3 regions of the Neobacillus sp. DHD-1R genome follow, and region 2 is predicted to be linked to each of the others. Evidence: riboswitches for the same ligand, from Rfam matches in the RefSeq annotation. Region 2 holds a riboswitch; each other region holds the start of a gene.
What was found. Region 2 has a riboswitch for cyclic di-GMP ahead of flgB (flagellar basal body rod protein FlgB). Riboswitches for the same ligand answer to the same signal wherever they lie in the genome.
Positions count from the first base shown of each region.

Region 1: linked by a shared signal. The riboswitch ahead of AC3ANL_RS23180 (amidase) and the one ahead of flgB (flagellar basal body rod protein FlgB) in region 2 are both predicted to bind cyclic di-GMP.
Region 3: linked by a shared signal. The riboswitch ahead of AC3ANL_RS20820 (anti-repressor SinI family protein) and the one ahead of flgB (flagellar basal body rod protein FlgB) in region 2 are both predicted to bind cyclic di-GMP.

Region 1 covers NZ_CM173232.1:4,684,327-4,695,425, forward strand. Annotated here, with positions in the region: gene rlmN (dual-specificity RNA methyltransferase RlmN) at 1-816, shown strand, start outside; gene AC3ANL_RS23155 (YsnF/AvaK domain-containing protein) at 1,052-1,933, shown strand; gene AC3ANL_RS23160 (acyl-ACP desaturase) at 2,383-3,273, shown strand; gene AC3ANL_RS23165 (permease prefix domain 1-containing protein) at 3,351-4,004, opposite strand; gene AC3ANL_RS23170 (PadR family transcriptional regulator) at 4,001-4,327, opposite strand; gene AC3ANL_RS23175 (SDR family NAD(P)-dependent oxidoreductase) at 4,521-5,303, shown strand; gene AC3ANL_RS23180 (amidase) at 5,447-6,319, opposite strand; cyclic di-GMP riboswitch class I at 6,369-6,458, opposite strand; gene AC3ANL_RS23185 (IclR family transcriptional regulator) at 6,654-7,430, shown strand; gene AC3ANL_RS23190 (ammonium transporter) at 7,560-8,876, opposite strand; gene AC3ANL_RS23195 (P-II family nitrogen regulator) at 8,881-9,240, opposite strand; gene AC3ANL_RS23200 (catalase) at 9,437-11,099, opposite strand, start outside.
Region 2 covers NZ_CM173232.1:769,318-780,416, forward strand. Annotated here, with positions in the region: gene AC3ANL_RS03675 (OmpL47-type beta-barrel domain-containing protein) at 1-662, shown strand, start outside; gene AC3ANL_RS03680 (glucosaminidase domain-containing protein) at 706-1,377, opposite strand; gene AC3ANL_RS03685 (flagellar hook-length control protein FliK) at 1,501-2,697, shown strand; gene AC3ANL_RS03690 (flagellar hook capping FlgD N-terminal domain-containing protein) at 2,713-3,138, shown strand; gene AC3ANL_RS03695 (flagellar hook-basal body complex protein) at 3,160-3,993, shown strand; gene fliM (flagellar motor switch protein FliM) at 4,124-5,047, shown strand; partial or broken gene fliN (flagellar motor switch protein FliN) at 5,169-5,408, shown strand; gene fliD (flagellar filament capping protein FliD) at 5,902-7,455, shown strand; gene fliT (flagellar protein FliT) at 7,464-7,820, shown strand; gene fliS (flagellar export chaperone FliS) at 7,804-8,214, shown strand; cyclic di-GMP riboswitch class I at 8,339-8,425, shown strand; gene flgB (flagellar basal body rod protein FlgB) at 8,523-8,903, shown strand; gene flgC (flagellar basal body rod protein FlgC) at 8,914-9,354, shown strand; gene fliE (flagellar hook-basal body complex protein FliE) at 9,369-9,668, shown strand; gene fliF (flagellar basal-body MS-ring/collar protein FliF) at 9,712-11,099, shown strand, end outside.
Region 3 covers NZ_CM173232.1:4,210,104-4,221,202, reverse strand. Annotated here, with positions in the region: gene AC3ANL_RS20855 (RNA polymerase sigma factor) at 13-519, shown strand; gene AC3ANL_RS20850 (Bax inhibitor-1/YccA family protein) at 592-1,230, opposite strand; gene mscL (large-conductance mechanosensitive channel protein MscL) at 1,281-1,673, opposite strand; gene AC3ANL_RS20840 (MDR family MFS transporter) at 1,770-3,041, opposite strand; gene AC3ANL_RS20835 (DNA topoisomerase III) at 3,244-5,433, shown strand; gene hutH (histidine ammonia-lyase) at 5,710-7,230, shown strand; gene AC3ANL_RS20825 (hypothetical protein) at 7,290-7,493, opposite strand; cyclic di-GMP riboswitch class I at 8,069-8,164, shown strand; gene AC3ANL_RS20820 (anti-repressor SinI family protein) at 8,195-8,341, shown strand; gene AC3ANL_RS20815 (helix-turn-helix domain-containing protein) at 8,679-9,008, opposite strand; gene map (type I methionyl aminopeptidase) at 9,352-10,101, shown strand; gene AC3ANL_RS20805 (DUF1128 domain-containing protein) at 10,479-10,703, opposite strand; gene AC3ANL_RS20800 (YtxH domain-containing protein) at 10,924-11,099, shown strand, end outside.

The sequences.
Region 1 (11,099 bases), 1.5 Mb from region 2:
TTGCAGGATGGCAACTTGATTGAAACGGTTTTAATGCGTCAAAAATATGGCCTTTCAGTATGTGTAACCACGCAAGTCGGCTGTAACATCGGCTGCAGTTTTTGTGCGAGTGGGTTATTAGCCAAGAGCCGGGATTTAACAAGCGGAGAAATTGTCGAGCAGATTATGAACGTGCAACTTCACTTTGATCAAATGGGTCAAGGCGAAACAGTCAGTCACATTGTCGTAATGGGAATTGGCGAACCATTTGATAATTTTGAAAACCTGTTAAACTTTATTAAGGTTATCAAAGACGATAAAGGACTTGCCATTGCGGCTAGACGGATCACCGTATCGACTAGCGGGCTTGCCGACAAGCTTATTGAATTCACAGATACTAAATTGCAGGTAAACCTTGCCGTCTCGTTGCATGCGCCAAATAATGAACTTCGCACTCGGATTATGAAAATAAACCGTGCCATTCCAATTGAAAAACTAATGAAGGCGATGGAGTACTACGTAGAGAAAACAAACCGACGGATTACGATTGAATATATTCTGTTACGGGATGTTAATGATCATAAGCAGGAAGCCGAGCAGCTTGCCGATCTTCTTCGTCCTCTAGGTCAGCAAGTTTATGTAAATTTAATACCGTATAACCCTGTTGATGAGCACAGTCAATATCAACGAAGTGAACAGGAATCAGTCTTGGCATTTTATGATACGTTGAAAAAGAACGGCGTCAATTGCAAAATCCGCCAGGAACATGGCACAGACATTGATGCCGCGTGCGGACAGTTAAGAAGTAAACAAATCAAAAAGATTGAAGTTCAATAATTTTATTAAAGAGCTGGGTAAAACAGACGATTATGTTTGTAATACCTGGCTTTTTTCTTTTTGATACGCTTCGAAGGCCAGCCATTTTGATCTTTTAGGTATCCTCTGTATTTATTTTACTGATTTTCTTTATAAGGGAAATTCGTTAAAAAAATTATGTTTTATCATTTTTTAGCCGGGTATGCAGGAAGTATGGACCTTGACAAAAAACTTAAACAATCGGAGGTAATAGTCTATGAGTAAAAATGTTCTTGGTGTATATAATTCAAGTGATGACTTAATTCGTGCCATAGAGGAATACAAAAATGAAGGATATTCTGAAAACAGCTTGTCCATTATTGCCAATACAAGGTATTTTCCATCTTCCCTCCAAAGTGAAATTGGTGTAACTTCTGAGGAATTAAGCGAAACAGATAATATCCGAACAAATGAGCATAAAGGGTTCATGGAAAGCCTGATTTCCGCCTTTGAAGTCAATTCCAATACAGATGGAAGCGAAACGTCATATTACGATTATCTGACAGGGCTTGGCATTGATGAAGCCGCTGCCCGTGAGTATGAAGAGGATATCAATTCCGGTAACATTTTACTTCTTGGCGGTAGTGGGGCAGGAAAAGTCACTGATACTTCAAGTGGTAGATTCACAGGAATCGCCGCCAATGAGCAAACAGATCTTGATACGGATAACCTCGGAACGGATGACGAGCGTTCCCTGAAACTTCGCGAAGAACAGCTGGATGTTTCTAAAGAACGTGTCCAGACTGGGGAAGTAAAAGTTCATAAAGAAGTGGTTGAAGAACAAAAAACAGTCCATGTTCCGGTTACCCATGAAGAAGTTTATGTGGAAAGACGGGCAGTGAACGATGCTTCAGCAGACACAACGACTCCAATAGGTGAAGAGGAAACGATCCGCGTTCCAATTGTCGAGGAAAAGGTCGAAGTAACAAAAAAACCTGTGGTTACTGAGGAATTAGTGATTGGAAAAAGGAAGGCTACGGAAACCGAGCAGGTTACCGAAAACATCCAGCGAGAAAAAGCAGAGGTGGAAACAGACGGAGATGCAACAGTCGATGAAACCACTATTGATCGCAATCGGTTGAATAGTGACAGATTATAATTAAAGACAAAGAATGTGCCCCAAAAGCCTAGCTTTTGGGGCATTTAAAAGCAAGAAAGCCATTCCTTTTGGAATTATTAAGTAACTTCACCCACACAATTACCAATAAAAGAAGTTTTCTACTCTCTCTCTATACCAAACCGAGTATTCTTTTCCTCTATCACTAGGGTTTTCCCCCCAACAATACCCCACTGATTTCTTTCCTATTTCATTATGGACAAATGTCCAACCATGATGCCATACACTGATTAAACCCTATTGTTAGATAAATTCAGAATAGTTGTGCTATACTAAATTTAGCAACAGGTGCTAATATCAGATATTAATTTTTATCGAATAAAGTTAATTTATGGATATATTATAATTATGGAGCTATTTTCGTTCAGTATTGAGAAATGAACGTTTTCCAGGAAAACTAAACAAATCTTTAACAACAACGGAGGATTATGATGCTAACAAATGATTTAGACTTTAGATTGGAGCCTAAACTTATCGATTTATATGAAGAACATAAAAAGCGGTCTGCCAAAATAGATTGGGGTTATCATGATTTCTTACCATGGGACAAGGCAATGGATTTCCGACGTGTTCCATGGGATGAGAGTCAAGTTACACTTCCTGCATCCGTGATAACTGCAGTGGAAACCGCACTTTTGACCGAAGTGAATTTACCTTGGTTCACCTCGCATCTTGATCAAACCTTTAAAGGGTCTTTAACGGTTATTAAAGATTTCGTTCATACATGGACAGCAGAAGAAGATCAGCATTCAAACCTGCTTGAAACGTATCTTTTAATCACACGCAATGTAGATCCGATGCGTCTCCACCAATTACACAAACAAACGGTTGAGAATGGCTGGAATCCTGATTACCATACGCCGTTTGAAACAATGGTTTATACCTCTTTGCAAGAATTAGCCACCATGGTGTTTTATAATAATGTAGCGAAAGTAGCCGGTACACATGATAAGGATTTATCTAGTCTGCTCAGACGCCTTGCAAAGGATGAAACCTTGCATTATGCCTTTTACCGGGATGTTATTAAATATCATTTGCAACTAGAACCTAATTATTGTTACCACTTGGGTAATGTCATTAAGAGTTTTCAAATGCCTGGTACAGTAATGCCTGATTTTGAGGACCGTATGTCCATTATTGCTAAGGAGGCAAACTACGGACCTTTGGAATACTTTGATCAAGTTTTGGATGTGATTGTTGATTATTGGGAGCTGGAAAAGTTAAGGCCGATTGCACCAGAAGCAGAAAAAGCCAGACTTGACATCCTAAAGTATCACGCCCGCTTGAAAAAAGTCAGAGACCGCTTTTATAAAAATAAATAAGTTCATAATGGTAATAAGGGTGTCAGGCACCCCTGATGGACATTGTCCATCAAGGGTGGACTGCCGCTCTTTTGTGCTTAGTTAGCTTTATTTTTCTTAAAATTTCGTCTATTCCCGACAAAGATGTGTGTAAAAAGCTGCCTGAAGATGAGATGCACCAAGGCTCCTATGGGAATGGCGAATAAATCGAGCCACAATCCTTCTTGGTACTGTTCCGGATTTTCAAAAAGAGAGAATGACTGTATTACCCCAAATAAAAGTGATGGCAATAAAAAGAAAAGCCATGGATTGGCAAGCCATTTCGATTTGAATTGATCGTTCACTGCTTCATAAATGACCTCACCGGCTCCTGCAAGAAGCGCCACTATAAAGAAACCCATTACCACACTATAGGCCGGTAACGTATTATCAAATTCAGGATGATAATATTCCATTACGGAATAAGAAACGAGACATAAAAAAGCTGTGACAAAAACAATGTTCCACATATAACGAATGACTTTGTATAAAGGGAATATCGCCTTTTTAATTTCCCAATTCAATTTTCTTTCATTGCCGAACGCCTCGATTGCCTTATGAACCGCTTCATCCTCAGTATAACCCTTGATCATGAGTTCATGGACATGCTCGTTAAGGTGAGTATAAAGCTCTTCTTTAAATTCCTCTTTTTCATCTTCTTCCATTGGCAAATTCGAGACGATTTCTTTTATATAACGTTCAAGTTCTTTCATGATAATCCCCCCAACGTCTTGTCAATTAACTGATTGATCTGTTTCCAGTTACTTAGTTTCTCTGCTAGAACTTTCCGGCCCGTTTCGGTAATGGAATAATATTTCCTTCTATTTCCATCCATTTCTTGACTCCAGTACGATGTAACGCAGTCTTTGTTTTCCAGCCTTTTTAACGCAGGATAGAGTGTTCCCTCGTTCATATGGTAGGCCTCTTCGCTTAACACTCGCAATTTTTTGGTCATTTCATATCCATAACAATCTACTTCGACTAATAAAGAAAGCAATAAAATCTCAATACTGCCTTTTAGCAATTCTCTATCCATAGGATTACCTCCAAATATTTCTAGTAACATTGTATAACAACACACATCGTATAACAAGGTGTATTGTTGTGAAAGAATTTATTATTTAGAATTATTTGAATATATATTGCAGCCCTACATTTTTTGATTTTTATTAGATTCTAGATATATAATTTAAGGGTTATGATTAAATTTTCTTAGAATGGAGAGCACTATGGACTTAGGATTAAAAGGAAAAGTAGCCTTAATAACTGGTGCAAGTAAAGGAATTGGATTGGAAACGGCTCTGCATTTAATTCATGAAGGAGCTAAAGTCGCGATTTGTGCAAGAAATAGTGAAAACCTTAAAACAGCAGCAACACTTATTTTCGAACAAACAGGTACTGAAGTCTTTTACATAGAAGCGGATGTAACGAAGGAAGATGACTGTAAAAGAGTTGTCACTTCTACCGTTGATCAATATGGACGGATAGACATTTTAGTCAATAATGCGGGTACTTCATCCGCCCAACCATTTGAAAAAGTAGGCACGGACCTTTGGCAGCATGACCTTGATTTAAAATTATTTGGAGCAATTAATTGTTCACGATATGCCCTTCCCTATATGCGTCAAGTCGGAGGAGGAGCCATTGTCAACGTGACGGCGGCCATTGCCAAAACTCCACCTGCTTCCTCCTTGCCAACTACGGTGAGCCGGGCAGCCGGCATGGCTCTTACTAAAGCTATGAGTAAGGACCTTGGTGCTGACAATATCCGGGTTAACACTGTTTGTATTGGGTTAATCCGAAGTGATCAGATTGAAATGAAGTGGAAACAAACCGCTCCTGAACTTACATGGGAACAATTTGCACAAAAGCCAGATCACAACATTCCTTTAGGCCGTATTGGAAATACGGATGAGGCAGCTAAAGTCATTACCTTCCTCGTCTCAGATGCTGCCTCTTATGTAACTGGAACAGCGGTGAATATAGACGGTGGAATGGCTGGTACTTTATAAATTGGTCAACTCCTTCTTACGCAAAACAGAACCTCGTCACCACGACAAGGTTCTGTTTTTTATTGGTGCCTGACACCAGCGCTTTGTTCCAACATAAAACGTTAAAACCGTTGCTATTCCATGCAAAAACCCTATTTTCATTATTAGGGATTCATTGTCATCCAGCTGCCAACATGGTGAATGGCTATGCCATTGAAGCCCGGAGTGTTAGCATAATAGTCACTAACCTTGGTGAGCTCCTGATTCATGAAAGATTCTCCTTCTTCATAAAAGGATATGTTATCGCCTTCATCGGTCTTTCCTGTTTCCACACCGACAACAAGTGATTTACCATATATTCCGGCAAAAGCAACTTCATTTTTTACAAGATCAATAATCATCGGGGCCGAGTCACGATAGGCCATAATGGTTATACTGCTTGTATTAACGGTTACCCATTCGGCTAAAATCCCTTTTCCAAATGTATTTTTATAGTTTATTTCATCAAACCAGAACGGCATGTCTACCTCGAGAGGAAGATTTAAAGCAAGTGTACTGTTTTTCGCTTTCGTTAATAATGACTGATAGGATTTGATTGTCTCGGCCTGATTCGTTGTCCAGCCACTATATAAATATGGCTCGACATCTAAATGAACACCTGCAAATTTTTGAGCAGAGGTGGAGCCATTTTGATAATTGCCCAACCAAGTCATTAATTGGTTTTGGCTTGTATAGCCTTTTGGTGCCACCCAGCCTGGTGCTCCGTCTAATGCGTAAATTTGAATACCTTTTTCCGATACTTTTTGGATAAAGCTGCGATATACATTCATCGAAATATCACGATCTATCTGCAGATAGACTTTGTTTACCTGTTTGCTCTCTAATAAGGCGATAATTCCCGGTTCATCATTGACAATCAACCAAGGGTTCCAGAGCCATGTTGCCCTGTCTTGTGAGACTGAGGCTTTCACGTTTAAACTTGCACCTCCAACAGCTAGTGTAAAAAACAGCATGACAGCCACCATAATTCTTCTCATTATCTACATCAATCCTCCATCCTATCAGCCAAGGCTCATAGAATGAGAACCTGGCAGCCTGACGACCATATGCTTTTAAAAGCGGTTAGGTTCACGGCTTTGCGTCCTTCCCTTTCGGTGAAGTTTGCCTTTTCCGATTAGTTGTTTCTATCATTATATTCGATTTCTATACTTGCTTCATCTACTTTTAGGGAAAGATTTATTAATTTTAAGGCTCTGTTTTTTTGGCTTATATATCATTTGCACTATGTTTATTTTTCTTTCTCTTTAAAAGTCAGGACAAGTTTGTTATTTTTAAACATATAAACTGACGGAGCTGTTTTAGGAGGGTTTTATGGAAAATGTCAAAAAAGGGTCAACCATTCAATCATTAGAAATTGGAATGGGGATTATTGATCTAATTGCTAAACATGGAAAGCCAATTAAATTTTCAGAGATACAAGAGCTCTCCCAGACAACGAAGAGTAATCTATACAAATATCTAAATACTTTTACCCAACTAGGAATCCTCTATCGTGATAAGGCCATGGGTACCTATATTCTTGGCAGTAAATTAATTGAATATGGGATGGCTGCAGTTGATCAAGAAAATGTTCTGGATCGAATAACGCCTTATTTAGAAATGCTGAATAGTAAAACCATGAGCACTGTTTTGTTTTCCATTTGGACAAACAATGGCCCCATGGTCATTAAGATGCTGAATGTGAGCCAAGGTTTTAATATTGGGGCTCAAATTGGAACACTGCTGCCGCTATTTTCTGCCGCCGGCAAAATTTTTATGGCCTTCTCTGATGAATCTATTATTCAAGGCTGGAAGGAGTCTGAAAGTAAGAAAATTGCCAAAGACAACCTAGTTCAACTGGAAAAGGAAATGATGCTGATTAAGGAAAGGGAAATTTCCTTTGCAAGTGAACCTCTTGTACCATCAGTGTCCGCTGTCTCCTTTCCTGTATTAAATTACAAAAGAGAGCTCTTAGGGGCGGTTGTCATTGTTGGCTTTTCCGAACAGATCCCCAAAGATATAAACGATGAGCTCAGCCAATCTATTATTGAGATTAGTAAGCAAATTTCTCACAGCTTTGGCTACAAAACAGAAATAAATAATATTTGAGCCAAACACCAAGTTAAATATAAGCTAGATGAAAAGCCAAACGACAACAAGTCCTTTGGCTTTTTACATATTCCTATCAATTTAATAAAAAAAGGAATCCCTTCACAAAGCGGATTCCCAAGTTACGAATTATCCCACATTACTTGTCTTTTCTTTCCTAAGGGCCGGAGGAGCGACTGTAATGCCCGTCGTTTCTTCAAAATTAAATAAACTGGAAGGCAAGTCAGTAAACCTCTCTAGTTCATTGTAAGCTGGAATACCATGGTAAGACATATCTAAACCCTCGTCTTCTTCTTGTTCGGTTGCCCGGAAACCTACTGTTTTTTCGCATAGCTTCGCAATGATCGTTCCCCCAATAAGCCCCCAAGCCATAACGACCACTGCCCCAAGAACCTGCACCTTTAAAAGCGAAAAATCACCTGTTGTCAACAAGCCTTGTGACTTATCAAGCAAACCAACAGCGATGGTGCCAAACACGCCGCCGAAACCATGTACCGCCACAGCTCCGACAGGATCATCTACTTTTAAATGATCCACCAATAGAGTGGCATAAATGACTATGATTCCACTGATCACACCAATTAGAATCGCGCTCCACTCGGATACATAGGCACAGCCAGCGGTGATGGCAACCAATCCGGCTAACACGCCATTGATCGTCATACTCGGATCTGCTTTTCCAAATTTCTTCATCGTCAAAAAGAGAGCAGCTGACCCGCCGCTTGCTGCAGCTAACATCGTGTTGATGGCAATCGGAGCTAACTCTTTACTAGATGCATCTAATGTACTTCCGGCATTAAAGGCAAACCAGCCGAACCACAAAATGAAGGCACCGGCAGAAGCTAACGGAATGTTACTAGGGGCAAAAACATTCACGCTTCCATCATTATTAAATCTTCCTCTTCTCGGTCCAAGCAGCTTGGCCATGGCAAAAGCGGTAAAACCACCGACAGCATGAATGGCTGCTGATCCCGCAAAGTCCTTCATCCCTAACTTTGCTAACCAGCCCTCGCTATTCCAAATCCAGTGGCCCGAAAGCGGATAGATGATGATGGTGATTAATGCCGCTGTTACTACATATGCCTTAAATTTCATTCGTTCAGCAACTGCTCCAGAAATAATCGAGATGCAAGCAACGGCAAACCCCATTTGAAAAAGGACAAACGCGACACTTGGCAGCTCCAGCGAAAGGGTAATTTTTTCGGGGCTTCCAAAGAGATTCGTTCCCATAAATCCAAAGGCATCCTTACCAAACATGACCCCAAATCCGATCAGCCAAAATGCTAACGCGCCAATGGTTAAGTCTACAAAAATTTTCATCGTAACATTAACTGCATTTTTCGTTCGGACAAACCCCGCTTCAAGTAAACTAAATCCGCCTTCCATAAACAGAACCATGGCTGCAGCAAGGACGACCCACACTGTATTTATATACATTAGCTCCAAAAGATTACCCCTCCCCATTCGCTAAATCATCAATATCGTAGTCAATTGTCCCTGTTCGGATGTTATAAGCTTCTAAAATTGGATAGACATAAATTTTTCCGTCACCGTCTTCACCGCTCTGAGCAGAAGTGACAATTGCCTTTATGGTGGATTCCACCAAATAATCAGAAAGAACTATTTCCAATTTAATCTTTGGATGCAGGGTCACCTGATAATTTTTTCCGCGGTAAACACCTTGCGTATCTTTTTGTTTCCCTCTGCCAACCACCTGTGAAACGGTAAAACCCGTGATTCCAATCTTCCTTAACCCTTTAATAGTCTCTGTGAGCCTCTCCGGTCGAATGATTGCTTCAATCTTTTTCAAAGAATCAGCTCCATATGTTATATTTTCTAACATCAATATGTAAAAATATATAACACAAACGGAATTACCGTCAATATAAATTTATACCAATCTGAAAATTCTAAAATTATTAATCTAGATTTTATGCTCATTATCTAAGGAACCACAACAAAGCCCTGAACCAATTAAAAGGTTCAGGGCTTTGGTTAATAACGGTTTATAGCTGGCGGTTCCAAAAACGATCCTTTGCGATTCCTTCAATAAATTGTTGGATGTCTGTTTGGGTTAAATCGTATACTCCATCACTTTCTAAGTTTACACGGCTTCTCTCTAAGGCTTTATTATCGCTAATGGCCACTGCTAATGGTTTGAAGTGTTTAAAAGTGGTTTCGATAAATTCCAAAACAGGCGGTTCAAGTTTAGGTTCATTGCAGATAAGTAAGGCTGCATCAAAAAGACTTGAATCTGCGGTATCAAAAGTATCCGTTACTTTTAAACCAGCATTAATGACAGAGAGCTTTTTCGCGACAATACTATAATTTAGATTATACTGAACTAAAGATTTAATCCATTCTGTTAATTTTTCGTCTTCGGCTACACCATTTAATACAATCGCAACACATTTTGTATCAGTTTTACTTATTGTGTTCGCCATACTAAGGGCTGGTGATTTTTTATCAGATTTAACCTCAAGGTTTTCCTCAGGAATTTCCGCACCAATGTTGTCAGCAACCTGTACGGCTACCTGCCGGTCAATATGATTTAACAGGGCTACCGCATTATTTTTAACCATGTCTGATTTACATTTGCCCAGTTCAAAGCTAAAGGCATCGATTAAGTGCTGCTGCTCAAATGGAGCAAGACTGTTATAAAATAACTTCGCCTGAGAATAAAAGTCTAGGAAACTTTCACTTCGTCCTCTAATTTTACGCCCCTCAATTTTTTCCTGATACGATTCATATCCTCCTAGTTCAACTGGAACCGGTTCAGGTTGATTGGCATTTAGTCCGTTCCGATGGTAGCTTGTTTGTCCCTGATGAATCGCCATTTGGTGCATCCCATCCCGTTGGTTGTTATGGAATGGGCAGACAGGTTGATTAATCGGGATTTGATGAAAATTAGGACCTCCAAGACGTGAGAGCTGCGTATCTGTATAAGAAAATAAACGTCCTTGTAATAGAGGGTCATTAGAAAAATCAATACCTGGCACGACATGGCCGGGATGAAAAGCAACTTGTTCCGTTTCTGCAAAGAAGTTATTAACATTACGGTTCAAGGTCATTTTACCAACAATTTTTACAGGGACATCTTCTTCTGGCCATAACTTTGTTGGATCTAAAATATCAAAATCAAAGTTGAATTCATCTTCTTCAGGTATGAGTTGTAAGCCTAGCTCCCATTCTGGGAAATCGCCTTTCTCAATGGCTTCATATAAATCTTGACGGTGAAAGTCAGGATTTTTACCAGCTGCCCTTTGAGCTTCATCCCAGACTTGCGAATGGATGCCTAGCGCTGGTTTCCAGTGGAATTTTACAAAATGAGCTTTCCCATCCGCATTGATAAGGCGGAACGTATGCACACCAAAGCCTTCCATCATCCGCAAGCTGCGAGGAATGGCACGGTCACTCATTAACCACATGACCATATGGGCAGATTCCGGATTTTGTCCAATAAAATCCCAGAACGTATCATGAGCGCTGGCACCTTGGGGAATTTCATTGTGAGGTTCTGGTTTAAGGGCATGTACAAAGTCAGGGAACTTAATAGCATCTTGAATAAAAAAAACAGGCATATTATTACCGACTAAATCAAAGTTGCCTTCATCCGTATAAAATTTAGTCGCAAAGCCACGCACATCTCGGACCGTATCGCTTGATCCT
Region 2 (11,099 bases):
TTGGAACAAGTTTAAACCTTACTTATCAAGCAGCAGATAATCTTTCCGGCATCAAAGAAAGCTTTGTTGAAGTAAATGGAGTGAAAAACACAACTGGAAAAATTACGTTAGACAAACCAGGTGTGAATACCATTAAAATAACGGCTATCGATAATGCAGGCTTAAAAACAGTTGTGGAAAAAACAGTCTCTACCTACATTCAAGCTACAATTGAAGTGACTCCAAAAGTCATCAATGGCAACAAGGGAGAGTTTACGGTTAGGGCGACATTACCGAAAGGGTACAGTTTCGATAAAGTCGATTTAGCAACCGCTACTATTAATAACGTCAACGCTCTTAACGATAGCAAGGGTTTAGAAAACCAAGCGAAAAAAGGTCAATTTAAATTTGATCGAGAAGACTTTGTTTGGGATGAATCAAAAGAACTGTTAGTCTTCCGTGCAATGGTGGATGGTGTTCTAGTCGTGGGAAGCACCACCGTCGATGTCATTAACAATCAAAAAGACAAAGAAGATTGCAAAGATAAAAAAGTAGAGCAGCAAAAGGATAAAGACAAAGACGATTGCAAAGACAAAGACGATATACAAAACAATACTAAAAAAGAAAGCGATAATACCTTGTTTTCATGGTTAGAAAGCTCACTTAAAATGACGAAGCATTAAAAAAAGAAAGCTCCAACGCAATCCAGCGTTGGAGCTTTTTGTTCTATACAAGACTACCAAAGAAGTTATTGACACCTTTTACCCAATGATTATTTAATCCGGTTGGGTCATTAGTGGCACCAACGGGGGCGTATTTAGCCCCGATTTTTGCGATCGTATCGATTCCCTTATCTAAATAATTCTGTCGCAAATTTCTCGCCATATCGAAAATACTTTCTGCAACCGAATCATATTGTCTTAGGCCATGTTTCCCCATCATGCCGGCAATATTATTTTTTTCAATGGCTGCATGGGATGTACCATTTCCCGTTTCATGCATGGCGATAGATGCTAGGAGCTTCGGATTCATATTATATTTTCTGCCCGCTTCCATGAACGTTTCTCCGTAATTGCTTAATTTTCCTTTTAAATTCGAATTCAAATTTTCTACAGAAATTTCTGAAAAATTCAAACCCTTGCCTGTTTCTAATACATGTGAAGCGTCCTTTATCGCAGCAGGGATTGGAGAAATACCAGCCAGAAAACTGCCGTTTGAAAGCTGGGGCTGTTGCAGCTTGGACGATTCTTGTTCACTTAATACAGCTTGTAAAATAGCTTGAAAAAAATCGCTGCTAGAAATTTGCGAATTTGCACTAGTCAACTTTGGAAGATTGGTCGATATAGACAGTAGAGCTATATTTTTAAACCAATCTGAAGATACGGGACCTATGCTCATAGTTTTACGCTCCTGTAGTATGACTTCTTTTCTACTATTTTACACCATTTCTAATATAAGGTAAATCCTATCGGAATACTTTGTTAAAAAATAAAAAAACTCCACTTGAAAGGAGAATAGATTGTGATTCCATCTGCTTCCCTGAAGCCCGCATCCCAGTTTATTGCTGATAAAGGCAGCACTACAAAACCAGATGACCAACCAGCCGGATCATTTTTGGAGATACTGAATGAGGTTAAAAAAGAAACAGAACAGGATTCAACCAGCGAACTTATCGCCAAGCTGAGCTCATTGGTTAAGCCAATTAATGAGCAAGCCAACGAGCCTATCACATTAGCAGACCTGGACAATCATCAAGAAGAGCCTCATGACAACGAGCAACAAACGAGAGATGATATTATTTCTTTTATAAGTGAATGGTTCAAAAATAATATTGACCCAAACGATCCAGCCCTTAAGCGCTTAGAAAAAGAATTACAAAGTGTCGATCTGAACCAAGTAACACCTGCTCAATCTGAACAAGAATGGCAAAACATCCAATCAGAAAAACCGATACTTGCGTTACTAGAAAAAAAGTTAAATAGAATTAGTCATCAACAAGAACCAATCAGCTTTGAAAAAATCGCAAAGCTGCTCACTGAAGCGAATGTACCAGTTAAAGAAGCAATCCAAACTGTTCCATCCCTGCAAAAAGTGGTTGAGAGTGCTGCTAACTCCACCCTTTTTACTAACCAGAAGGAAACGGCAGCGGTTCCTGATTTTGACCTCCAGCGACAGTTTGAGGGGAAAGAAGTTGTTTTTCAATCGCTGCATCCTAACGGCACAGCTTCAGCTGCTAATAAAGGGGAGCAGACCCCCATGCCGAAGGTTACTGTTCACCAGTTTTTCTCTGAGGTCATGGAGTTAATCCAGAATCAAGCGAGTCTCAAAAAGGCATCTGAGTTCATTGAAGCAAAGTTTTCGTTAACCCCTGAAAAGCTTGGTGATATTGATGTGCAATTGTCCATTCATAAAGGACAAGTATTTGCTCACTTTTCGGCTGAAACGCTGCTCGGTAAAGAATCATTAGAATCGCAGATTTCTTTGCTGCGTTCGTCGCTGCAGCAGCAGGGGCTTCAAGTCGATAAACTAGAGATATCCTTAAGTGGACAAGGATTACAGCATTCTTTTTCACAACAGGAAGAAAAGCCGCGCCAGGAACAATCACAGCAGCGATTTGCGAAAAAGAAAATTAATGTCGATGATTATTATCAGAGCCATTCGATGATCGATGAATACAAACACACTGGAACGCAAAACACGATTAATATACTTGCTTAAAAAGGGGAAAGCATGATGAATACGATTAATTCCGTAAACATGACCACAACAAGCACAAAACAAACCAAGCAACAGAACCAAATGGATAAAGACCTTTTTATGCAAATCTTAACCACCCAATTACGAAACCAAGATCCAACCCAGCCGATGGAGGACCGTGAGATGATTGCGCAAATGGCGCAATTTAGCACGCTGGAACAAATTTCAAACTTAAATCAAGCATTTAATCAATTTATGACTAGTCAACAGCTGGATATTAGCCGTTATTCACCGATGATCAATAAAGAAGTTTCCTGGACCGATGAAGTAACAGGCCAGCCAATAAGCGGGGTTGTTAAAGGAATTATCCAAAACAATAATCAACTCTATTATCAAGTGAATGACCAGGATGTTCCTGTGGGAATGATTCATTCAGCTAAAGATATATCTACACAAAACTAATTTAAATCAGGAGGGTAAATTATGCTACGTTCATTAAATTCAAGTGTATCGGGAATGAAAGGATTTCAAAATAAATTAGATGTTATCGGTAACAATATTGCCAATGTGAATACGGTCGGATTCAAGAAAAGCCGGATTATGTTCCAAGATGTGCTCAGTCAAACGGTGCGCAGCAGTTCAACCCCGAGCGGTAATTCAGGGGGAACCAATCCTGTCCAAATTGGTTTAGGTGTAAAAACAGCCTCTGTTGATACGATTCAAACGCCGGGAAGTCCGACCACAACAAACCTTTCTTCTGACTTATATATGGATGGGAATGGTTTCTTCGTTGTCCAAACCGACAGCGGCTCGAAATATATGACCAGAGCAGGAAATTTTGACAGGGATGCGAATGGTGACCTCGTAACCCCACAAGGATATAAAGTACTGGGCATAACGGATAGTCCTGTGCCTAACACAGTTGGTCCGATTAACATTAATTCTAATTTGTACGTTTCCTACACGATTGATTTTAATGGAGTAGTGAGAGGAGTAGCGGCAGACGGGACGACAACTGATATTGCTACGATCGGTACTGCGCTTGTATCCAATCCTGCCGGGTTGAAAAAAGTAGGCGGCTCAATGTATGAATTAACGGGGAATGCTGATCGTGAAACGAATATTGATAATCTGATCCACAAGCGTCAAGATAATAACGCCGGCCAAATCGTCTCCGGCCAGCTCGAAATGTCAAACGTTGATCTCTCAGAAGAAATTACCGAAATGATTATTGCCCAGCGTGGTTTTCAAGCAAATGCTAAGGTTATTACCGTCTCAGACTCCATTTTAGAAGAGCTTGTGAATTTAAAACGTTAATAGATTCATAGGGGTATCCAATTAACCCTAGACCATCATCAAATCAAAGTGTTAGTATTTAAAGGGAAAGTAGACTACTTCTACTTTCCACTTTCCCTTTAAATGATTATACGGCGGTGAGGAAAACACGATGAAACTTTATGAAAATAGCAATGACGTAAAAGTATATGATTTTAAAAAAGCCTTGCGGTTGTCCATGGAACAGGTGCGGGTCTTAACGCGCATTCATGATAACTTTGCTTACCAATTGGCATCCGCCATTTCTACGCAATTGAGGGCGATTGTTCAAGTGGACGTGTTGTCCGTTAACCAGATGATCTATGAAGAGTTTATTAAACAACTGCCACCCTTCACGATTTTGAATATCTTTGAGACCCCGGAAAAGGGCCGCATGATTATGGAATTAAAGTCGCAGATGGCTTTTGCCATTATTGATCGGTTATTAGGGGGCCGGGATCTGCCTGCTTTCTCTGAAGAAAAAACGACGTTAACACAAATCGAAAATAAAATTCTCCAAAAATTATTTGAAGGCTTTGTGGAAAATTTACAAAAATCATGGAAAGATCTCATGAATGTGAATTTAAAGGTGGTTGAGATTGAGACCAATCCACAATTTTTACAAGTAGCGATTCCCAATGAAACAGTGATTGTGATTGCCTTTAATATTAAAATCGGTGAGATATCGGAATTAATGCATATTTGCATTCCCTATATTATTTTAGAGCCATTCCTGCCCAAATTGTCATCCTATCAATTATTTTCAAACCGCAATAAAACCAATAGTCCAGAAGAATCAAATTTATTAAAAGCCAAGCTGCAGGAGCTTGAAATACCGGTCATCGTTGAACTAGGCCGTTCCAATGTTACTATTGAAGAATTTTTAGCGTTGAGTGTGGGGGATATCGTCCAGCTCGAACAGCTTTATGAGGAACCCTTAAAAGCAATGGTTGGGAAAGACGTTAAATTCTTAGTCAAACCAGGTGTGAAAAAGACGCGCCTAGCAGCAGAAATCGAAACTGTTTTTGAAAAAGAGGGTAAAAAAGATGAGTCATGATGGGAAAATTTCACAAGAAGAATTAGCCGCGTTACTAGGAGATAAGGAAGAAGAAACCAAACCATTTTTATTTAAGGATTTAGAAGAAAATCCCCCTAAAAAGGACAAAGAGGAATCCGTCAATATGAACCTCCTGATGGATATTAATTTAGAAATAGTCGTTGAATTAGGGAGAACCAAAAAGAAAATAAACGAGATCTTAGAGCTTTCACAGGGTTCGATTATTGAATTGGACCGCGTCTCTGGTGAGCCGGTTGACCTCTTAATCAACGGAAAAGTAGTCGCCAAAGGAGAAGTCGTTGTCATTGACGAGTATTTTGGTATTCGGGTAACGGAAATTGTGAATAAAACAATCAATTAGTAAAAAAAGAAGGGCTGACTTGTACTGCACCCCAAAAGTTAGAGTAAAATCTGACTTCTGGGGTGTATTTTTATGGCTAAATACATGGAGAAACTGTCTTCAATAAGGCTTCTTGAGGACAAACCTTGGCGAGTGGATGGCGAAACTGTCTTCAATAAGCCTTCTTGAGGACAAACCTTGGCGAGTGGATGGCGAAACTGTCTTCAATAAGGCCTCTTGAGGACAAACCTTGGCGAGTGGATGGCGAAACTGTCTTCAATAAGGCCTCTTGAGGACAAACCTTGGCGAGTAGATGATGGAACTGTCTTTAATAAGGCTTCTTGAGGACAAACCTTGGCGAGTGGATGGCGAAACTGTCTTCAATAAGGCCTCTTGAGGACAAACCTTGGCGAGTAGATGGAGAAACGGTTCATGTGTGTTTCTTATTCAACGCTTATACCGAAAATGCCGTTACCCTTTAGTAGATACTCTAAATGGTTCGGGGGATGGCAGGATGATCACAAACAATCTTCGTTTTTCTGGTTTGGCATCAGGAATCGATACCGAAACACTTGTAAAAAAATTAATGGACGCAGAAAAGGCACAATTAAATAAAGTTTACCAAAATAAGACCAAGACGGAATGGAAAGTCGATGCCTATCGAGAGGTGAATACGAAATTCCTTGATTTACGTACTTCCATGGAAAGTCTTCGATTGGAGTCTACTTTTACAAAAAGTAAACTGACTTCATCGGATAGCAGTAAGGTAGACGTAACGCTGGCAGGCATACCAAGCAGAAGTGAGTATGTTATTTCGGCTGCCACACCGTATCAGCCGGGGACGCCTTCCTCTGTAAAATTCGCTTCCACGACGCTTCCAAGTGAAGCAAGTGAATTAGGAGCAGGGAATGGGTTTCAATTTAGCTTGAACGGAGAAACAATAGACCTGACTGCTCAAGATTCGATCCGAAGCTCGCTTTCAAAAATCAATGCTTTAGCAGCTAAAACGGGCGTGACCGCCAGCTATTCCAGCGGTGACCAGGCGATTGTGTTTACCTCTAAAGATGCAGCGACAACTATTAACATTGCGAATCTATCAAACCCTGTGAATGGATTAAATCTGGCAGCTGGCACGGTAAGCGGGACACAGAATGACTTCCCGGCAGGAAACCCTAGCGGTGCCACCGGAAATTCAGCTGTAAATGCCGTCGATGGTCAGGTGACGATTAACGGTACGACCCTAACGCTAAAGAATAATCAGCTAACCTACGACGGGATTACCTTTACCATCAAAAACGACATACCACAGGGGAGCAATGTCACGATTACGAAAAAGACAGATGTGGATTCGATCTTCGATTCGATCAAAGGGTTTGTCGATAAATATAACGATACCATCAAGACGTTGCACGATAAGGTCGGGGAAAAACGCTATAAAGACTATGCCCCCTTGTTAGATGACCAGAAAACGGACATGAAGGACAAGCAAATCGAACTATGGGAAGAAAAGGCAAAGAGCGGGTTATTGCAAAGCGACCGAATCATTTCGTCGGCCTTAGATAAATTGCGCACCACCTTGTACTCGAATGTTCGTGATGTGGATTCGACAAAAATGAATAGTCAATTCGATTCGCTCGCTGAAATTGGGATTACCTCCAGTTCCAATTATAAAGAAAATGGGAAGCTGGTCATTGATGAAACAAAGCTAAGAGAGGCTTTAGAAAACAATACCAATGAAGTGTCGTTATTATTTTCCAAAAAATACGATACCGGCAGCTCGACAAATAATACCGCTAATAATAAAGACGAATTTGCCAATAGCGGGATTGGCTGGAGACTGTATGACCAACTTAATGAGACGATGAAGGAAATTTCCAAAACAGCCGGCACGTCCAATGATACGGTCCTTGGTAAATCATTAAGCCAGCTGGACACACAAATCGATTCTTGGGAGAAGCGATTACAAACGAAAGAAGATTATTACTGGAAGCAGTTCACAGCCATGGAACAAGCGATTCAAAAAGCGAATAGCCAGAGCGGCTGGTTAACACAGCAAATGGGCGGGTGAATGTAGCCATGTATGAACAGAAACAGGCATTCCTCCAAACCTATAGCCAGCTTACAATGAAACTAGTAAACGAAATGAATTCGGACGAGACAGACCACATCCAAGCCTTGCTGGACGCGAGGCAAACCTGTATTGAAAAGGTAAACCGTTTGGATCAAACCGCGGGTGGGATCCTCCTCAACGCGGCCATTAAAGAACAGCTGTTACAAATAGTTCCATTGGAAGAAAAGGTGAAAGAGCTGTTACAGGGAGAGCAGCAAAAAGTAATATCCAATCTCCATGCCCTAAAAAAGGAAAAAAAGATTAAACGGTACGGGGAAGCTGCCTATGGTTCAACTGGGGTTTTTTATGATAAAAGAAAATAGCGAAAAGGGGAAGATTATGTCTCTTACTAATCCATACCAAGCATATGAGAGTAATCAAGTACTATATGCCAAAGGGGAAGAGCTGACACTGCTTTTATATAAAGGTGCGATAAAATTCATTGAGCAGGCAAAACTAGCGATTGAAAAAAATAATCTGCCGCGAGCCAACGATCGCATTCTTAGGGCTCAGAACATCATTAGTGAATTAATGGTGACCCTTAATATGAATATCGAAATTTCGAAGTCCCTACTCCTACTTTATGACTATTTAAAGCAAAGATTAATCGAAGCGAATATCCATAAAGAGGCGGAAACTTTAAATGAAGTCCAAGCCATGCTGGTAGAACTGCTTGAAACTTGGACAGAAGCCATGAAAGCTATCAGACTTACTTAACAAAAGTAAATTTTTTGTTAAGTAGGTCTTTTTTCGTTTTTTCCCCATTGTAATATTTGTAAGCGCAATGTAATATAATAGTATTGATAAAATTTCGACCAATTTTACCACAAAACGACAATTAATCCGATAAAGGCAAACCTGGGGAAATCCAGGGACGCAAAGCTATAGGGGCTACCATCAATCTTGATAACGCCAGCCAGTTACCGAAGAGTTATAGTTTATTTACTATTGACTATTCTTCGGAATAGTCTTTTTTTGTTCTGAGAAAATGGATAAATTTACCAATTTTAAAAAGGAGGTTTTTTATGCTTCAAAATATTTCCGTTTTAAAGCAGGCATTGGATGCTTCAGTGTTAAGACACAATGCGATTTCTAATAATCTAGCAAATGTCAATACACCCAATTATAAGCCGCAAAAAGTAGTCTTTGAGGAACTGCTTAAAGGAGAATTAGCTAACACTTCTTTTGAAGGAAAGCGTTCGAATGAAAAGCATATACCAATCGGGAATACAGCAGCCAGAGCCTTCATTACCGAGCAGCCTGTTGTGATGCAAAATAGTGGGAATGGTGTTGATGTCGATCAGGAAATGACCGATTTGACGACAAACTCAATTTGGTATCAAACCCTAAGCTATCAATTAGGAGAAGAATTAAATCTATTAAAAACAGCCATAAGATCAAGGTAGGGGATCGAATATGTCAATGTTTCAGCCATTAAACATAAGTTCTTCCGCATTAACAGCCGGGCGCCTGAAAATGGATATTATTTCTTCCAATATTGCCAATGCTACGACGACAAGAGGAAAATTGGTGAATGGAGAATGGGTACCATATCGAAGGAAGATGGTTGAGGTGGAGGCGAAAGGGTCGGCCCCGTTCAGTCAATATTTACACAACGAAATGGGAGCAAATGGTGTAAAGGTCACAAGGATTGTTGAAGACCAGACACCTTTCAATCCGGTTTATGACCCAACCAATCCAGACGCAAACAATGATGGCTATGTCATGATGCCGAATGTAGATCTCACCAAAGAGATGGTTGACCTGATGAGTGCCTCGAGAGCATATGAAGCCAACGTTACGGCTTTTAATGTAGGGAAAACGATGTCGTTAAAAGCATTAGATATTGGTAGATAAGGAGTTTTGCCATAATGAAAATTGATTCATTGTTTACAAACCCAGCCACATTTTTGGATAAGCGTCCAAATGTTAATGCGGTTTCACCTGCGAAGACATCCTTTTCAGCAATGTTGGGAGAGGCCTTGCAAAGCGCGAACGATACCATTGTCCAATCAGAGAACATGTCTGAAAAAATTGCCACAGGGGAAATCAAGAATATTCATGATGTCACGATTGCTGCCCAAAAGGCAGAAATTGCTCTCCAGCTGACCACCCAAGTAAGAGATAAAGTCGTGGAATCCTATCAAGAAATCATGAGAATGCAAGTATAATGAACTGCTTAGTTTTGACACGAAAGCTGGTGAACTATGACTTATGAAAGAAAAAATTCGTGATATTAAGGAAAAAATCGTTCAGTTTTGGATGAATACCAGCAAGAAAAATAAATTTTTCTATATTGGTACCTTTTTGGCGTTAATCGCCATTTTCTGCTTTGTTTTTTTCTATTTATTAAAACCGAATTATGTACCACTTTATACCAATAGCTTAAGCCAAAAGGAAATCGGTGAGATTAAAGGGGTTTTAGAAAAACAAGGGTTCACCGACTATAAGATTGCCAATAATGGTACGCAAATTCTTGTTCCAAAAGAGTCTGCTCCCGACTTAATTGTAAATTTAGCCTCTGAAGGACTACCAAAAAGCGGTCCAATTAGTTTTACAGAACAAACCCAGAATCTGAAGTTTGGCGTAACGGAGCAGGAATTAGACGTCATCGAACGAGAAACGATTCAGAAGCAATTAGCGAATTTGATGACTAAGATTAGTGGTGTTAAAAGCGCTGAAGTGATGATTACCATGCCGCAGGACAGTGTCTTTATTCGACCGGAGAAAGAGGACCAAGCAAGTGCCTCCATCATTGTGGACTTAGAACCAGGCATAGAACTGGAGCAGGGGCAAATCAAATCGCTCTATTTCTTAGCTTCAAAAAGTATTCCTAATTTACCGCAAGAAAATATTGTGATTACCGATCAGTACGGTCAGCTTTTAACGCTAAATGGTTCGGAGGATGATGGTTCTTTTACGGGGGTAGGCAGTTACGAAAGTCAAAGAAATATTAAACAAAAAGTAGAGGCCGATATTCAGCGCAGTATTCAGCAGATGCTGGGGACGATGCTAGGGAAGGATAAAGTCTACGTTCAGACCTTTGCTAAGCTGAATTTTGATAAGGTCAAAACACAGCAAAACCTGGTGGAGCCCGTTACCAAGGCTCCTAAGGATGGAACGGAGCAAGGAATCGCCGTTAGTGTGGAGAAAATCAGCAAAGAATACAAGGGCAAGGGAACACCGGCTGCCGGCGGGGTAGATGGGACTGGCCAAGGTGATGTTCCGGCTTATGCCAGCAGCGGCGATGCAGGCAATAACGATTACAAGGAAACGCAGGATCGAGTCAACTACGAGGTCAATCGGATTACAAAAGAGATTGTCCAAAGTCCTTATACAATTGATGATTTAACTATCAATGTCGGGGTGGAACCTCCTAATCCGAAAAATCCCGGTTCATTAACACCGGCAACACAGGATAACATCCGAAATATCATTTCAAATGTCGTGCGGACGGCAATTGGTGCAAATACTGGAATTACAGATGCTGATATAAACAAGCGCATCACTGTATTCCCAAGAGAGTTTACAGGGAAAATGGCTGCAGCCAAACCAAAAGACTCCGGGTCACAAAAACAATCCTACTTGAATTATATCTTAAT
Region 3 (11,099 bases), 2.0 Mb from region 2:
AGGACAGTTAAAATGAAAACATCTTTTGAAAAATTAGTACAGGAACATGGAACCGCTATTTTTAAATATATTTTATCATTAGTGAAACAGAAAGAACTTGCTGAGGATTTATATCAGGAGGCATTACTCTCAGCCTATTTAGCCTATCCTTCTATTAAGGAACAGTCCAAAAACAAAAGCTGGCTGTTTACGATTGCGGTAAACAAATGCCGGGATTATTGGCGGAAGGAAAAAAAGTGTAAGCATTTTTGGAGGGAAGGGGTTTATTCCTATCCAGTCACGTTCGAATCCCACCATATTCCTGAAGAAGAAGTCTTACATAAATTTGCATCAGAGCAAATGGCTGAAAAGGTGATGACCTTACCAGAGATTTATCGAGCTCCTATTTATCTATACTACTATCAAGGTTTGTCTCTGCTCGAGATCGCAAAGAAAGGTAATTTGCCGATGTCGACAGTAAAAACGAGAATGAAAAGAGCGAAGGAACGGCTCAAGCCTAAAATGCAGTCCCTTGCATGATGACTAACGATACTTAATCAACAGGAATTAACAGAAAAGGAGCATGGCTGTAACAGCCATGCTCCTTTTCTGTTAGTCTCTACTATTTACAATCCCTAAGATACGAAGGATGCTAATAAATAGGTTTATAAAATCTAAGTACAAGTTCAATGCCATCAACGGGACTTCTTCTGCGCGCACCCCGTAATGCTTCATCCGGCTGATATCAAACAGAACGTAACCGCTAAATACCAATACGCCAATAAAGGAATATGCAAGCATACCAGTTGAACTTAATGGGAAGAACATATTAAAAATTGAAATGGCCACTAAGGCTAAAAGTGCAGCTAACAAAAATCCACCCAAAAAGGAGAAGTTCTGTTTCGACTTTGCTGCGTAAATCGCAATACCCGTAAAAACAACAGTAGTACTAGCAAATGCCATTACGACAACATTTGCTCCTGATGTAAGCAGGTAATGAGCTACGATGGGATATAAGGTAATCCCAGAGATAAAGGTAAAGATATACAGAAAAGAATATGAAATGGCTTTTTTCCGTCTGAAGAAGAAAGCGGTAATCAGCATGACAAATTCTAAAATCATTAACGGCATAAATAAACCAGGAGGTACGACAAATGCACCCGCCATTGTTCCCAAAAAGGCAATGGCCAATGAAAGAGCAAATGTCCTTAATACGGATGGCATATACTCTGTAGATGTTTGTGTGTACAAATTTTTTCACCTCAAAAATTTATTTGGTACTTAAATATACGATTAAGTGGTCAAGATGTTTCATTTTTTCGTAATAAATCTTTCTGTTCTTTTAATAAATCGCGAATCTCAGTTAAAAGCGCTTCCTGAGGATCCACTTTAACCACAACTTCCGCTGGTTCTTCCTTCTTTTTAAAACGGTTAATGAACTTAACAAATAGAAAAATGGAAAAGGCAATGATAAAAAAGTCAATAACGGTTTGAATAAATAGTCCGTATTTTAAATCGCCATAAGCAAGTTTAGAAAAGGAGTCTGTTTTGCCGATTATCAATCCTATCAAGGGCATGATGATATCCGCGACTAAAGATGAAACAATTTTTCCAAATGCTCCGCCGATGATCACACCGACAGCTAAATCAATGACGTTGCCTTTCATGGCAAACTGCTTAAATTCCTTCCACATGAGTAATTCCTCCATATAGCTTCTTATGATCTTAATTGTATCTTTTATTTATGTGGAAAATCAATCTAGTTGTGGATGTAATACAACATCTTCTCTTTATAATGTAGAGTAACTATTTTGTTTTTCAAACACATAAAACATGACCCAATATAACCCTGCACTCACTAGGGCCAACAAGCAGAGTATAAAGAATGTCCAACCATAGCCTACCCAGACCGTTAATGGGATCGCAAGAGGGGCAATTGTCCGTGCTATGGTAAATCGTAAACTTGCTGCTGCAAAATACTGTCCTCTCATATGTTCAGGTGCAAGTTTGGAAACAAAACTTTGCTGCAAACCGGCTCCCATTAATTCGGCAAACGTGAAAACGGCCATTGCAAAGATAAGCCCCCAAATCCAATTTGTTTGACTAAAAATGACAATGGAAACGGCGTAAACGATAGAGGAGAGAGCAAATACATTGCGTTCATAATATTTGCCCATCCACTTTGTTACAAAAACAGTTAATAGTGCAACAAGGAAGCCATTTTCAGCTAGGACAATTCCAAAAGCCTGCTCCCCTTTGACATCAACTGACCAGTCCCCAATTGAAAATAAATGCTGATTACTAACAAAATCCTTCATATAAACCGGAATTAATAAGTCCAATTGCATAAATGTCTGCCCGGCTAATACGCCAGCAATGATAAATAACAGGAAGGTTTTATCCTTCACAATCAAGGCATAATCTCTAAACTGATCCCTTAAAAAGTAATACCATTTCCCATCACTAGAGAGGAATGTTTGCTTTTGAACCGGGACCGTTTCCCGCGTCCATTTTGCTAAAATCAAGCCTACTAAGATACAAACAGCACCAGCAAATAACAATAATCCAAAGCGATAATTCACATAAAAGATAGCGCCTAAGATTGGCCCGATTACAACGGCAATATTCATAGAAGTATAAAAAATGGCAAACACATTGCTGCGGTGTTTTTCGTCCACTACATCGGCTACCATTGCTTGGCTTGCAGGCCAATAAAATGAACCGAATACTCCCGCAACAGTAAAGGAGATAAACCCTAACCAAGGAGATTGAAACCACGGAGAGCTCGCCAGGGCAAAGCTTAAGAACGAGAGACCCTGTCCGATTGCTGACAGGACCATCATTCGTTTCCGGCCAAAACGGTCGGCACAGTACCCTCCCATTAAGTTAGCAATAACCGAAAAAACCTGTGAAAACACTAATAATAAACCCGCTTTACTTTTGCCGAATTCTTCAGCAAAATAAATCGATAAAAACGGAAAAAACATCCAAAAGGTAATATTTACCATCGCTTCTGCAAACAAGCGAACCTTTAAATTTACATCCCAATCCCTGATCCTCATGAAAAATCCTCGTTTCTCTATATTCGTGCGATTACATCATACTATCGTTATGGAAGATGTTTCAAGTCTAACAGGCAGGGACAATTATTAAATCTTAAGCAAGCGATGTTAGGATGACCGCTAATAAAAGTGTCCAGACATTTTTTCAGCCTAAAATTATGGTATATTAAACGGTACAGAGTCAGTAAAGGAGTTCGAAAAAATGGCAAAAAGTATAGTAATTGCTGAAAAACCTTCCGTAGCACGTGATATAGCAAATGTATTGAAGTGTACGAAAAAAGGAAATGGATTTTTAGAAGGCGACAAATATATCGTTACATGGGCGCTAGGACATTTAGTAACTTTAGCAGATCCTGAGGTATATGATATTAAATATAGAACATGGAACTTAGAAGACCTTCCTATGCTTCCAGAACGCATGAAATTAGTTGTCATGAAACAAACTGGAAAACAGTTTAATACTGTAAAAGCACAGTTAAATCGCAGTGATGTGAATGAAATAATCGTGGCTACTGATGCAGGGAGAGAGGGAGAATTAGTTGCACGCTGGATAATTGATAAAGCAAAAGTTCATAAGCCTATCAAACGTCTGTGGATTTCCTCTGTAACAGATAAAGCGATTAAAGATGGATTCAAAAACTTAAAGCCTGGTAAAGATTATGAAAACTTATATGCTTCTGCAGTAGCACGTTCCGAGGCAGACTGGTATATCGGTTTAAATGCAACTCGTGCCTTAACAACAAAATTTAATGCACAATTAAACTGTGGACGTGTGCAAACACCAACAGTTGCAATGGTTGCAGCACGTGAAGAAGAAATAAAGAATTTCAAACCTCAAACATATTATGGCATTGAAGCTCAAACAGATGGACTTAAATTAACATGGCAAGATGCGAATGGTAATAGTCGTAGCTTTAATAAAGAAAAAGTTGACGCGATCGTTCATTTACTTGGACGTAAAAATGCGACTGTTGTTTCCATTGATCATAAAGCAAAGAAAGCATTCTCACCTGCTTTATATGATTTAACAGAGTTACAACGTGATGCCAATAAAATCTTTGGTTATTCAGCTAAAGAAACGCTAAATATTATGCAAAAACTGTACGAACAACATAAAGTGTTAACATATCCTCGTACAGACTCACGTTATTTATCTTCAGACATTGTTAGTACGCTTCCTGAGCGTTTAAAAGCGTGTGGTGTAGGTGCATATCGTTCACTTGCAAATAAAGTATTATCAAAGCCAATAAAAGCAACAAATGCCTTTGTAGATGATAGGAAAGTAAGTGATCACCATGCCATCATTCCAACTGAAGGTTATGTGAATTTCTCGGCATTTACAGATAAAGAACGTAAAATATATGACCTTGTCATTAAACGTTTCTTAGCTGTATTATTCCCTGCTTTTGAATACGAGCAGTTAACAGTACAAGCAAAAATCGGTGATGAAAAATTCATTGCTAAAGGAAAATCAGTAATAAATGCTGGTTGGAAAGAAGTGTACGAAAACCGTTTCGATGATGAAGAATCAACCGATGATGTAAAAGAGCAGTTATTACCTCGTCTTGAAAAAGGTGATGTATTAACAACAAAGTTAATTGCTCAAACATCAGGTCAAACAAAGCCCCCTGCTCGCTTTACGGAGGCCACTATACTGTCAGCCATGGAAAATCCTGCGAAGTACATGGAAACAAATGATAAGAAGCTTGTTGATACGTTAAAATCAACTGGTGGACTTGGTACAGTTGCAACTCGTGCTGATATTATTGATAAACTATTCAATTCATTCCTAATCGAAAAACGTGGTGGAAAAGAAATCTATATCACTTCTAAAGGTCGCCAACTACTAGATTTAGTACCAGGAGAATTAAAATCGCCAGCAACCACAGCTGAGTGGGAACAAAAACTTGAGCTGATTGCTAAAGGGAAACTAAAAAAAGATGTGTTCATAAATGAAATGAAAGAACATACAAAAGAAATTGTTGCTGAAATTAAAGCAAGTGATAAAAAATACAAGCACGACAACATTTCCACAAAATCATGCCCTGACTGTGGAAAACCAATGCTAGAAGTAAACAGCAAGAAAGGAAAAATGCTTGTCTGCCAAGATCGTGAATGTGGTCATAAAAAGAATGTCGCACGGGTAACAAATGCACGCTGCCCTCAATGTAAAAAGAAAATGGAACTTCGTGGTGAAGGTAAAGGCCAAATCTTCGCATGTAAATGTGGATATCGGGAGAAACTATCTGCTTTTGAAGCACGACGCAAGAAAGAAACTGGAGGAAAAGCGGATAAACAATCCGTGCAGAAGTATTTAAAACAGCAAGAAAAAGAAAATGAACCGCTTAATAATGCCTTTGCCGACTTATTAAAGGGAATAAAATTTGATTAAATTATCCAGTTAAAGAATCGACCTTCACCTTATTATCCTGCTAAAGTATTATTGTGCTAAAATTCTGAAAATTTTATTGACAGACGAGGTTTTATTCACATACAATAATTATTAAATAAATTGTTTTTAGAATGGAATGATCCCTATGAGGCTGCACCTTAATAAAATACATCATAACGTTCTTATGAACATAAAAGAGGCTGGAATCCAAATCTGATTTGATGAGGATTCCAGCCTCTTTCTTTATTCTACTAAAGTGGTAGAGGAGCGGGTTATATGATTACGTTAACAGGCAATAGTTTAACATTAGAGGAAATGAAAGCTGTATTATATCGTAAGGAAAAGGTGGCAGCAGCTGAAAAAAGTTTGGAGGCAGCACAAAAGAGCAGAGAAGCAGTAGAAAGGATTGTTTCCGACTCGAGAGTAGTTTATGGGATTACAACTGGCTTTGGGAAATTCAGCGATGTACTAATAGATAAAGCACATGTTCAAGATCTACAGCTTAATTTAATTCGCTCCCATGCATGCGGGATGGGTGATCCTTTTCCAAAGGCAGCGGCCAAGGCAATGGTCCTTCTTCGCGCAAATGCCTTGTTAAAGGGGTATTCCGGAATAAGGCCTCTTGTTATCGAAAGATTATTGGATTTAGTCAATAAGGATATTATCCCGGTCATTCCGCAGCAAGGGTCGCTTGGTGCTAGCGGTGATCTTGCTCCACTTTCTCATCTAGCTTTGGTTTTAATTGGAGAAGGGGAGGTATTTTACAAAGGAAATCGCATGGACTCGTTTCCAGCACTACAACAAGAAGGTATTCTCCCAGTAACACTTGAGGCAAAGGAAGGTCTTGCCCTTATTAATGGGACACAAGCCATGACAGCAATGGGTGTGGTTGGCTATCTAGAAGCAGAGCAGTTAGCCTTTGAAAGTGAGCTGATTGCTGCAATGACAATAGAAGGATTACACGGCATCATTGACGCCTTTGCGGAAGAAGTTCAAGTGGTAAGGGGGTATAAACAGCAAATTGACACGGCGGCAAGAATTCGTCATTACTTAAGCGATAGTTTATTAACCACACAGCAAGGTGAATTAAGAGTCCAGGATGCTTACTCGCTGCGCTGTATTCCACAGGTCCATGGTGCTTCTTGGCAGGCTTTTGATTATGTAAAAGAAAAATTAGAAATAGAAATGAATGCTGCAACTGACAATCCGTTAATTTTTGATGATGGGGAGAAGGTGATCTCGGGAGGAAATTTTCATGGCCAACCGATCGCTTTTGCCATGGATTTTATGAAAATTGCAGTAGCCGAGCTTGCGAATATTTCGGAAAGACGGATTGAAAGATTAGTCAATCCACAATTGAATAACCTACCGGCATTTTTAAGCCCTCAACCAGGGTTACAATCAGGGGCAATGATCATGCAATATGCAGCTGCAGCCCTCGTATCAGAAAATAAAACTCTTGCTCATCCTGCAAGTGTTGACTCGATACCATCATCGGCAAACCAAGAGGATCATGTAAGCATGGGGACCATCGCATCCAGGCATGCTTACCAAATTATTCAAAACGTAAGAAGAGTCCTCGCCATTGAGTTGATTTGTGCGATGCAGGCAGTAGAAATTCGTGGAGTGGACAAAATGGCAATGCATACAAAAATGTTTTATGAAAAAGGAAGGGAACAAGTGCCATCCATTATACAAGATCGAATTTTTTCAAAGGATATTGAAAAAGCGGCTGAATGGTTAAAGAAAATTGAATTTCATCAATTTATACGGGATTTAAGTGTGGAAAAAGGATAAACCTGATTCACTATTACCTCCCCTATTCCATATAAAAAGGCGTGAAAAGATCACGCCTTTTACTTCATATGATTTGGGAGCCATCGGCCGGTATCTTCGCGCCGCTCGTCCTCATTCTCGACTCTATTTTTAAAAGCCTCTTGAGTTACGATCAATTCCTCGTCCCCGATCGCTTCCTTTACATGCTTTTCCGTTAGGCTATCCTCTGGAAAATCCCCTGGATGATTTTTTTTCTTATGCTCAAAATGTTCTCCGCGTGCCAAAGTCAACACTCCTTTCGTCTTCGGATGTAGCTTTCCCAAACCTAAATAAAAATATCACTTGGTATAACATTTCCAATTTATCGATCGAATTAATGTAATAAAAAAAACTGGTTGATGGGTGGCTCTCACTCATCTCCAGCTTTTTTTTCTTGACTAGTTGGTTTACACATATGGTCCAGCATAAAACCTGCAAACACTATAAAAGCGATGGGGATAGAAAAATTCAATACATGAATAATAGTCATTCTAAGGTCTCACCACCATTAATTGAATATTATTAATATTAAGTTTATTTTTACGTTGTTTACATTATATGCTAAATGTCACAATTTAGACAAATATAATTATTCAATAAATTGGGATTAATTTCTATTATTTTAAAAATAAGGAAGTAAAATGTAGAATAATGGATTAATATGGAAGAAAAAATAGTAAGAAAATTTTTAAAAGTGACAAAATACAACAACCTGTTATAAAAGAACTAGATATAATGGGCATATCAAAACAAATTAAGTCATATTGCCCATAAAGAAAAGAGGAATACTAGAAAATCTGTAATGCTTAAGTTGGAGTGAGGCAGAAAAAGGCAAACTTGTTGAAAAGCAAGGACGCAAAGCCGAGGATCTACGGTAAGGGATGAACTAACTTGCTATGATGGCCGGGTTACCTGGAATACGAAATGTATTTTAGGAGTGAGAAAAATGATAATTACACAAAGAGATGTAGATGTAATCGATCAAGAATGGCTAACACTCATATTAGAGGCAAAAGGACTAGGGCTGTCAATAGAGGAAGTTCGAAATTTTCTTAGTAGAGATGAACAGGAAGAACCATCAGGTACATACTAAAAAAAGCATTCTACAAAAAATGTCATTTTGTAGAATGCTTTTTCTTTTATAATATAAGAATTTAAAGTCTTGGCTTCGAAAATTGTCCAGCTTCAGCGCCCTAGCGGCTAGTGTCCTTCGCTCTCCCCCTACGATAAGTCAAGCACGAATGCACCTCCGGCTCTTCGTGTTTCCTTTATCGCGTTTAACGGGCAGTAGATCCTCAACTGCCCGTAAGCACCCGATCGGCTCAACTAACAATCAGCGAGAAGAACGTTCGCTGATTGAAGTTTCACCTTATCTCAGTTGGAGCGCTCCAGGCCATACGCCGCTGACCAGGGCGCTTCCGCTTTTCTATCTATTCATTCGAATTTTGATTGATCCGCCACTTATTAAATTCAAGGAAATCGCGAAATTGATCCTTTGAAACACCTGAATTCATAGCTTCTTTGACCAGATTCATCCAATCTGTATCCAATTCATCCTTGTCAATTTGTTCGTGTATTAAATGTTCAACAGGAAGATGTAATACAGTAGCAATTTTTTCGAGAAACTGAATAGATGGATTCTTTTGCAGGTTCCTCTCAAGCGAACTTAAATAGGACTTTGCAACCCCAGCTTGTTCAGCTAGTTCGGATAGTGACATTTTCTTTTCTAAGCGGAATTTTTTAACGCGGTCACCAATCATTGAGCCTCACACACCTAATTAATATGATAGTTTATCCCACATTACGGACGGTATAGTTATCCATCAATAACCAAGGGTATTCGAAAAATAATGGGGAATACTTTATATGTTCCATTCTACCAAAAAGAATAGAAAAGTACCATATTAAGAACGATTGAATATTACAATATAATGAACATTAAAAATTTTATTAGTAATTTAAAGTAATTTTGAAAAAATGTGTAGATAGAGTTAATATTAAAAGTGTTGCCAATGATAGCTAAAACTATAATCTTTTTAAGATGACTATGACGAACAATATTATGTGATGTACATAAATATAATCAAAAAGGCAGGGAAATAAATGATAGTCCTAAAATCACAACGTGAAATTGATGCAATGAAGAAGGCTGGAGATATTCTTGCAGCCTGTCATAAAGAAATTGCCAAATTAATAAAACCAGGTGTAACCACATGGGAAATCGACATGTTTGTGGATGAATTTCTTAAGAAAAATGGAGCAACACCAGAACAAAAAGGTTATAAAGGCTATGAATATGCAACATGTGCCAGTATCAATGATGAAATATGTCATGGGTTTCCACGGAAAGAACCTTTAAAAGAAGGTGACATAGTAACAATTGATATGGTCGTTAATTATAATGGGGCATTGGCTGATTCTGCTTGGTCCTACGCAGTGGGTAATGTCTCAGAGGAAACGGATCACTTATTAAAGGTAACGAAGGAGGCCCTGTATCGGGGAATTGCACAAGCTGTAGTGGGCAATCGCATTGGAGATATTGGTCATGCTATCCAAACCTATGTTGAAAGCGAAGGTCTTTCTGTTGTCCGAGACTTTATTGGCCATGGAATTGGTGCAGTTATACACGAGAAACCGGATGTTCCGCATTATGGTTTGCCCGGAAAAGGTGCCAGAATTAAAGAAGGGATGGTATTTACAATTGAACCAATGGTAAATATCGGCCGATACCAAACGAAAATGGATAACAATGGCTGGACAGCAAGAACGATCGATGGAAAATATTCTGCCCAATATGAGCACACGCTCGCCATTACAAAAGATGGTCCCGTAATCTTAACCGAGCAGAAATAAGCAAAAAAAGGATGTCTCAAGGACATCCTTTTTGCTTATACTATTAGAATTTATTAGTTGTGGCTTCGAGAATTGTCCAGCTCCAGCGCCCTAGCGGCTAGTGTCCTTCGCTCTCCGCCCTACGATACATCGAATCGCTAACGCTCTTCGTGTTTCCTTTATCGCGTTTAAGGGGCAGTAGATTCTCAACTGCCCGTAAGCACCCGATCGGCTCAACTAACAATCAGCGAGAAGAACGTTCGCTGATTGAAGTTTCACCTTATCTCAGTTGGAGCGCTCCACAAGGAAGGCTTCGGCAGCAATGGCATCGCACGAAGGGAAAGCGTTAGTTTTTCCGAGGAGGCCATACGCCGCTGAACAGGGCGCTTGCGCTTTTCTTATTTCTTCCTTAAGTTTCCAAGCTCTTCCACCAATGCCTGCATTTCATTAGGGCTAAACGAATTTTTCTTTAAGACCATTTCATAAATTTCCTTTAATTCTTCATACATGTCTTCATCAAAATGAGAAGGCTTGATTGCCCCAAGGTTTAATACTTTTAATTTTTCTTTTATTTGTTCAATCATATATGCAACATTTTCGACAGATTTCTCTGATAAATTCATTTCGTCACCCCGTTCAATTAATAATCCCATCTTTTCATGTTAAAAAGTATCTGTCAATATAAACTTCTTATGTAGTTTATCCAGGAAAAAGAATAAAGACAACTGGCAGATTTGCAAAGGAATGTTTGATAAAGCAAAATAAATGGTAATATATCTATTGGTATTATTTACTTTTTAAGATCGTTTCATGATAATTATTCTTTTTGAAGGAGAGTTTAAGATGACGAGAAAAAACCAATTTTGGAAGGGCATGCTGTTTGGTGCCATCGCAGGTGGAGCTATTAGTTTATTGGATAAACAGACGCGGGAAGCTATGAAGGAAAATGTTCAAAAAACGTCGAGCAGGGTTTCCTACATCATCCGGAATCCTGAAGAAATAACGGATAAAGTAAAGGA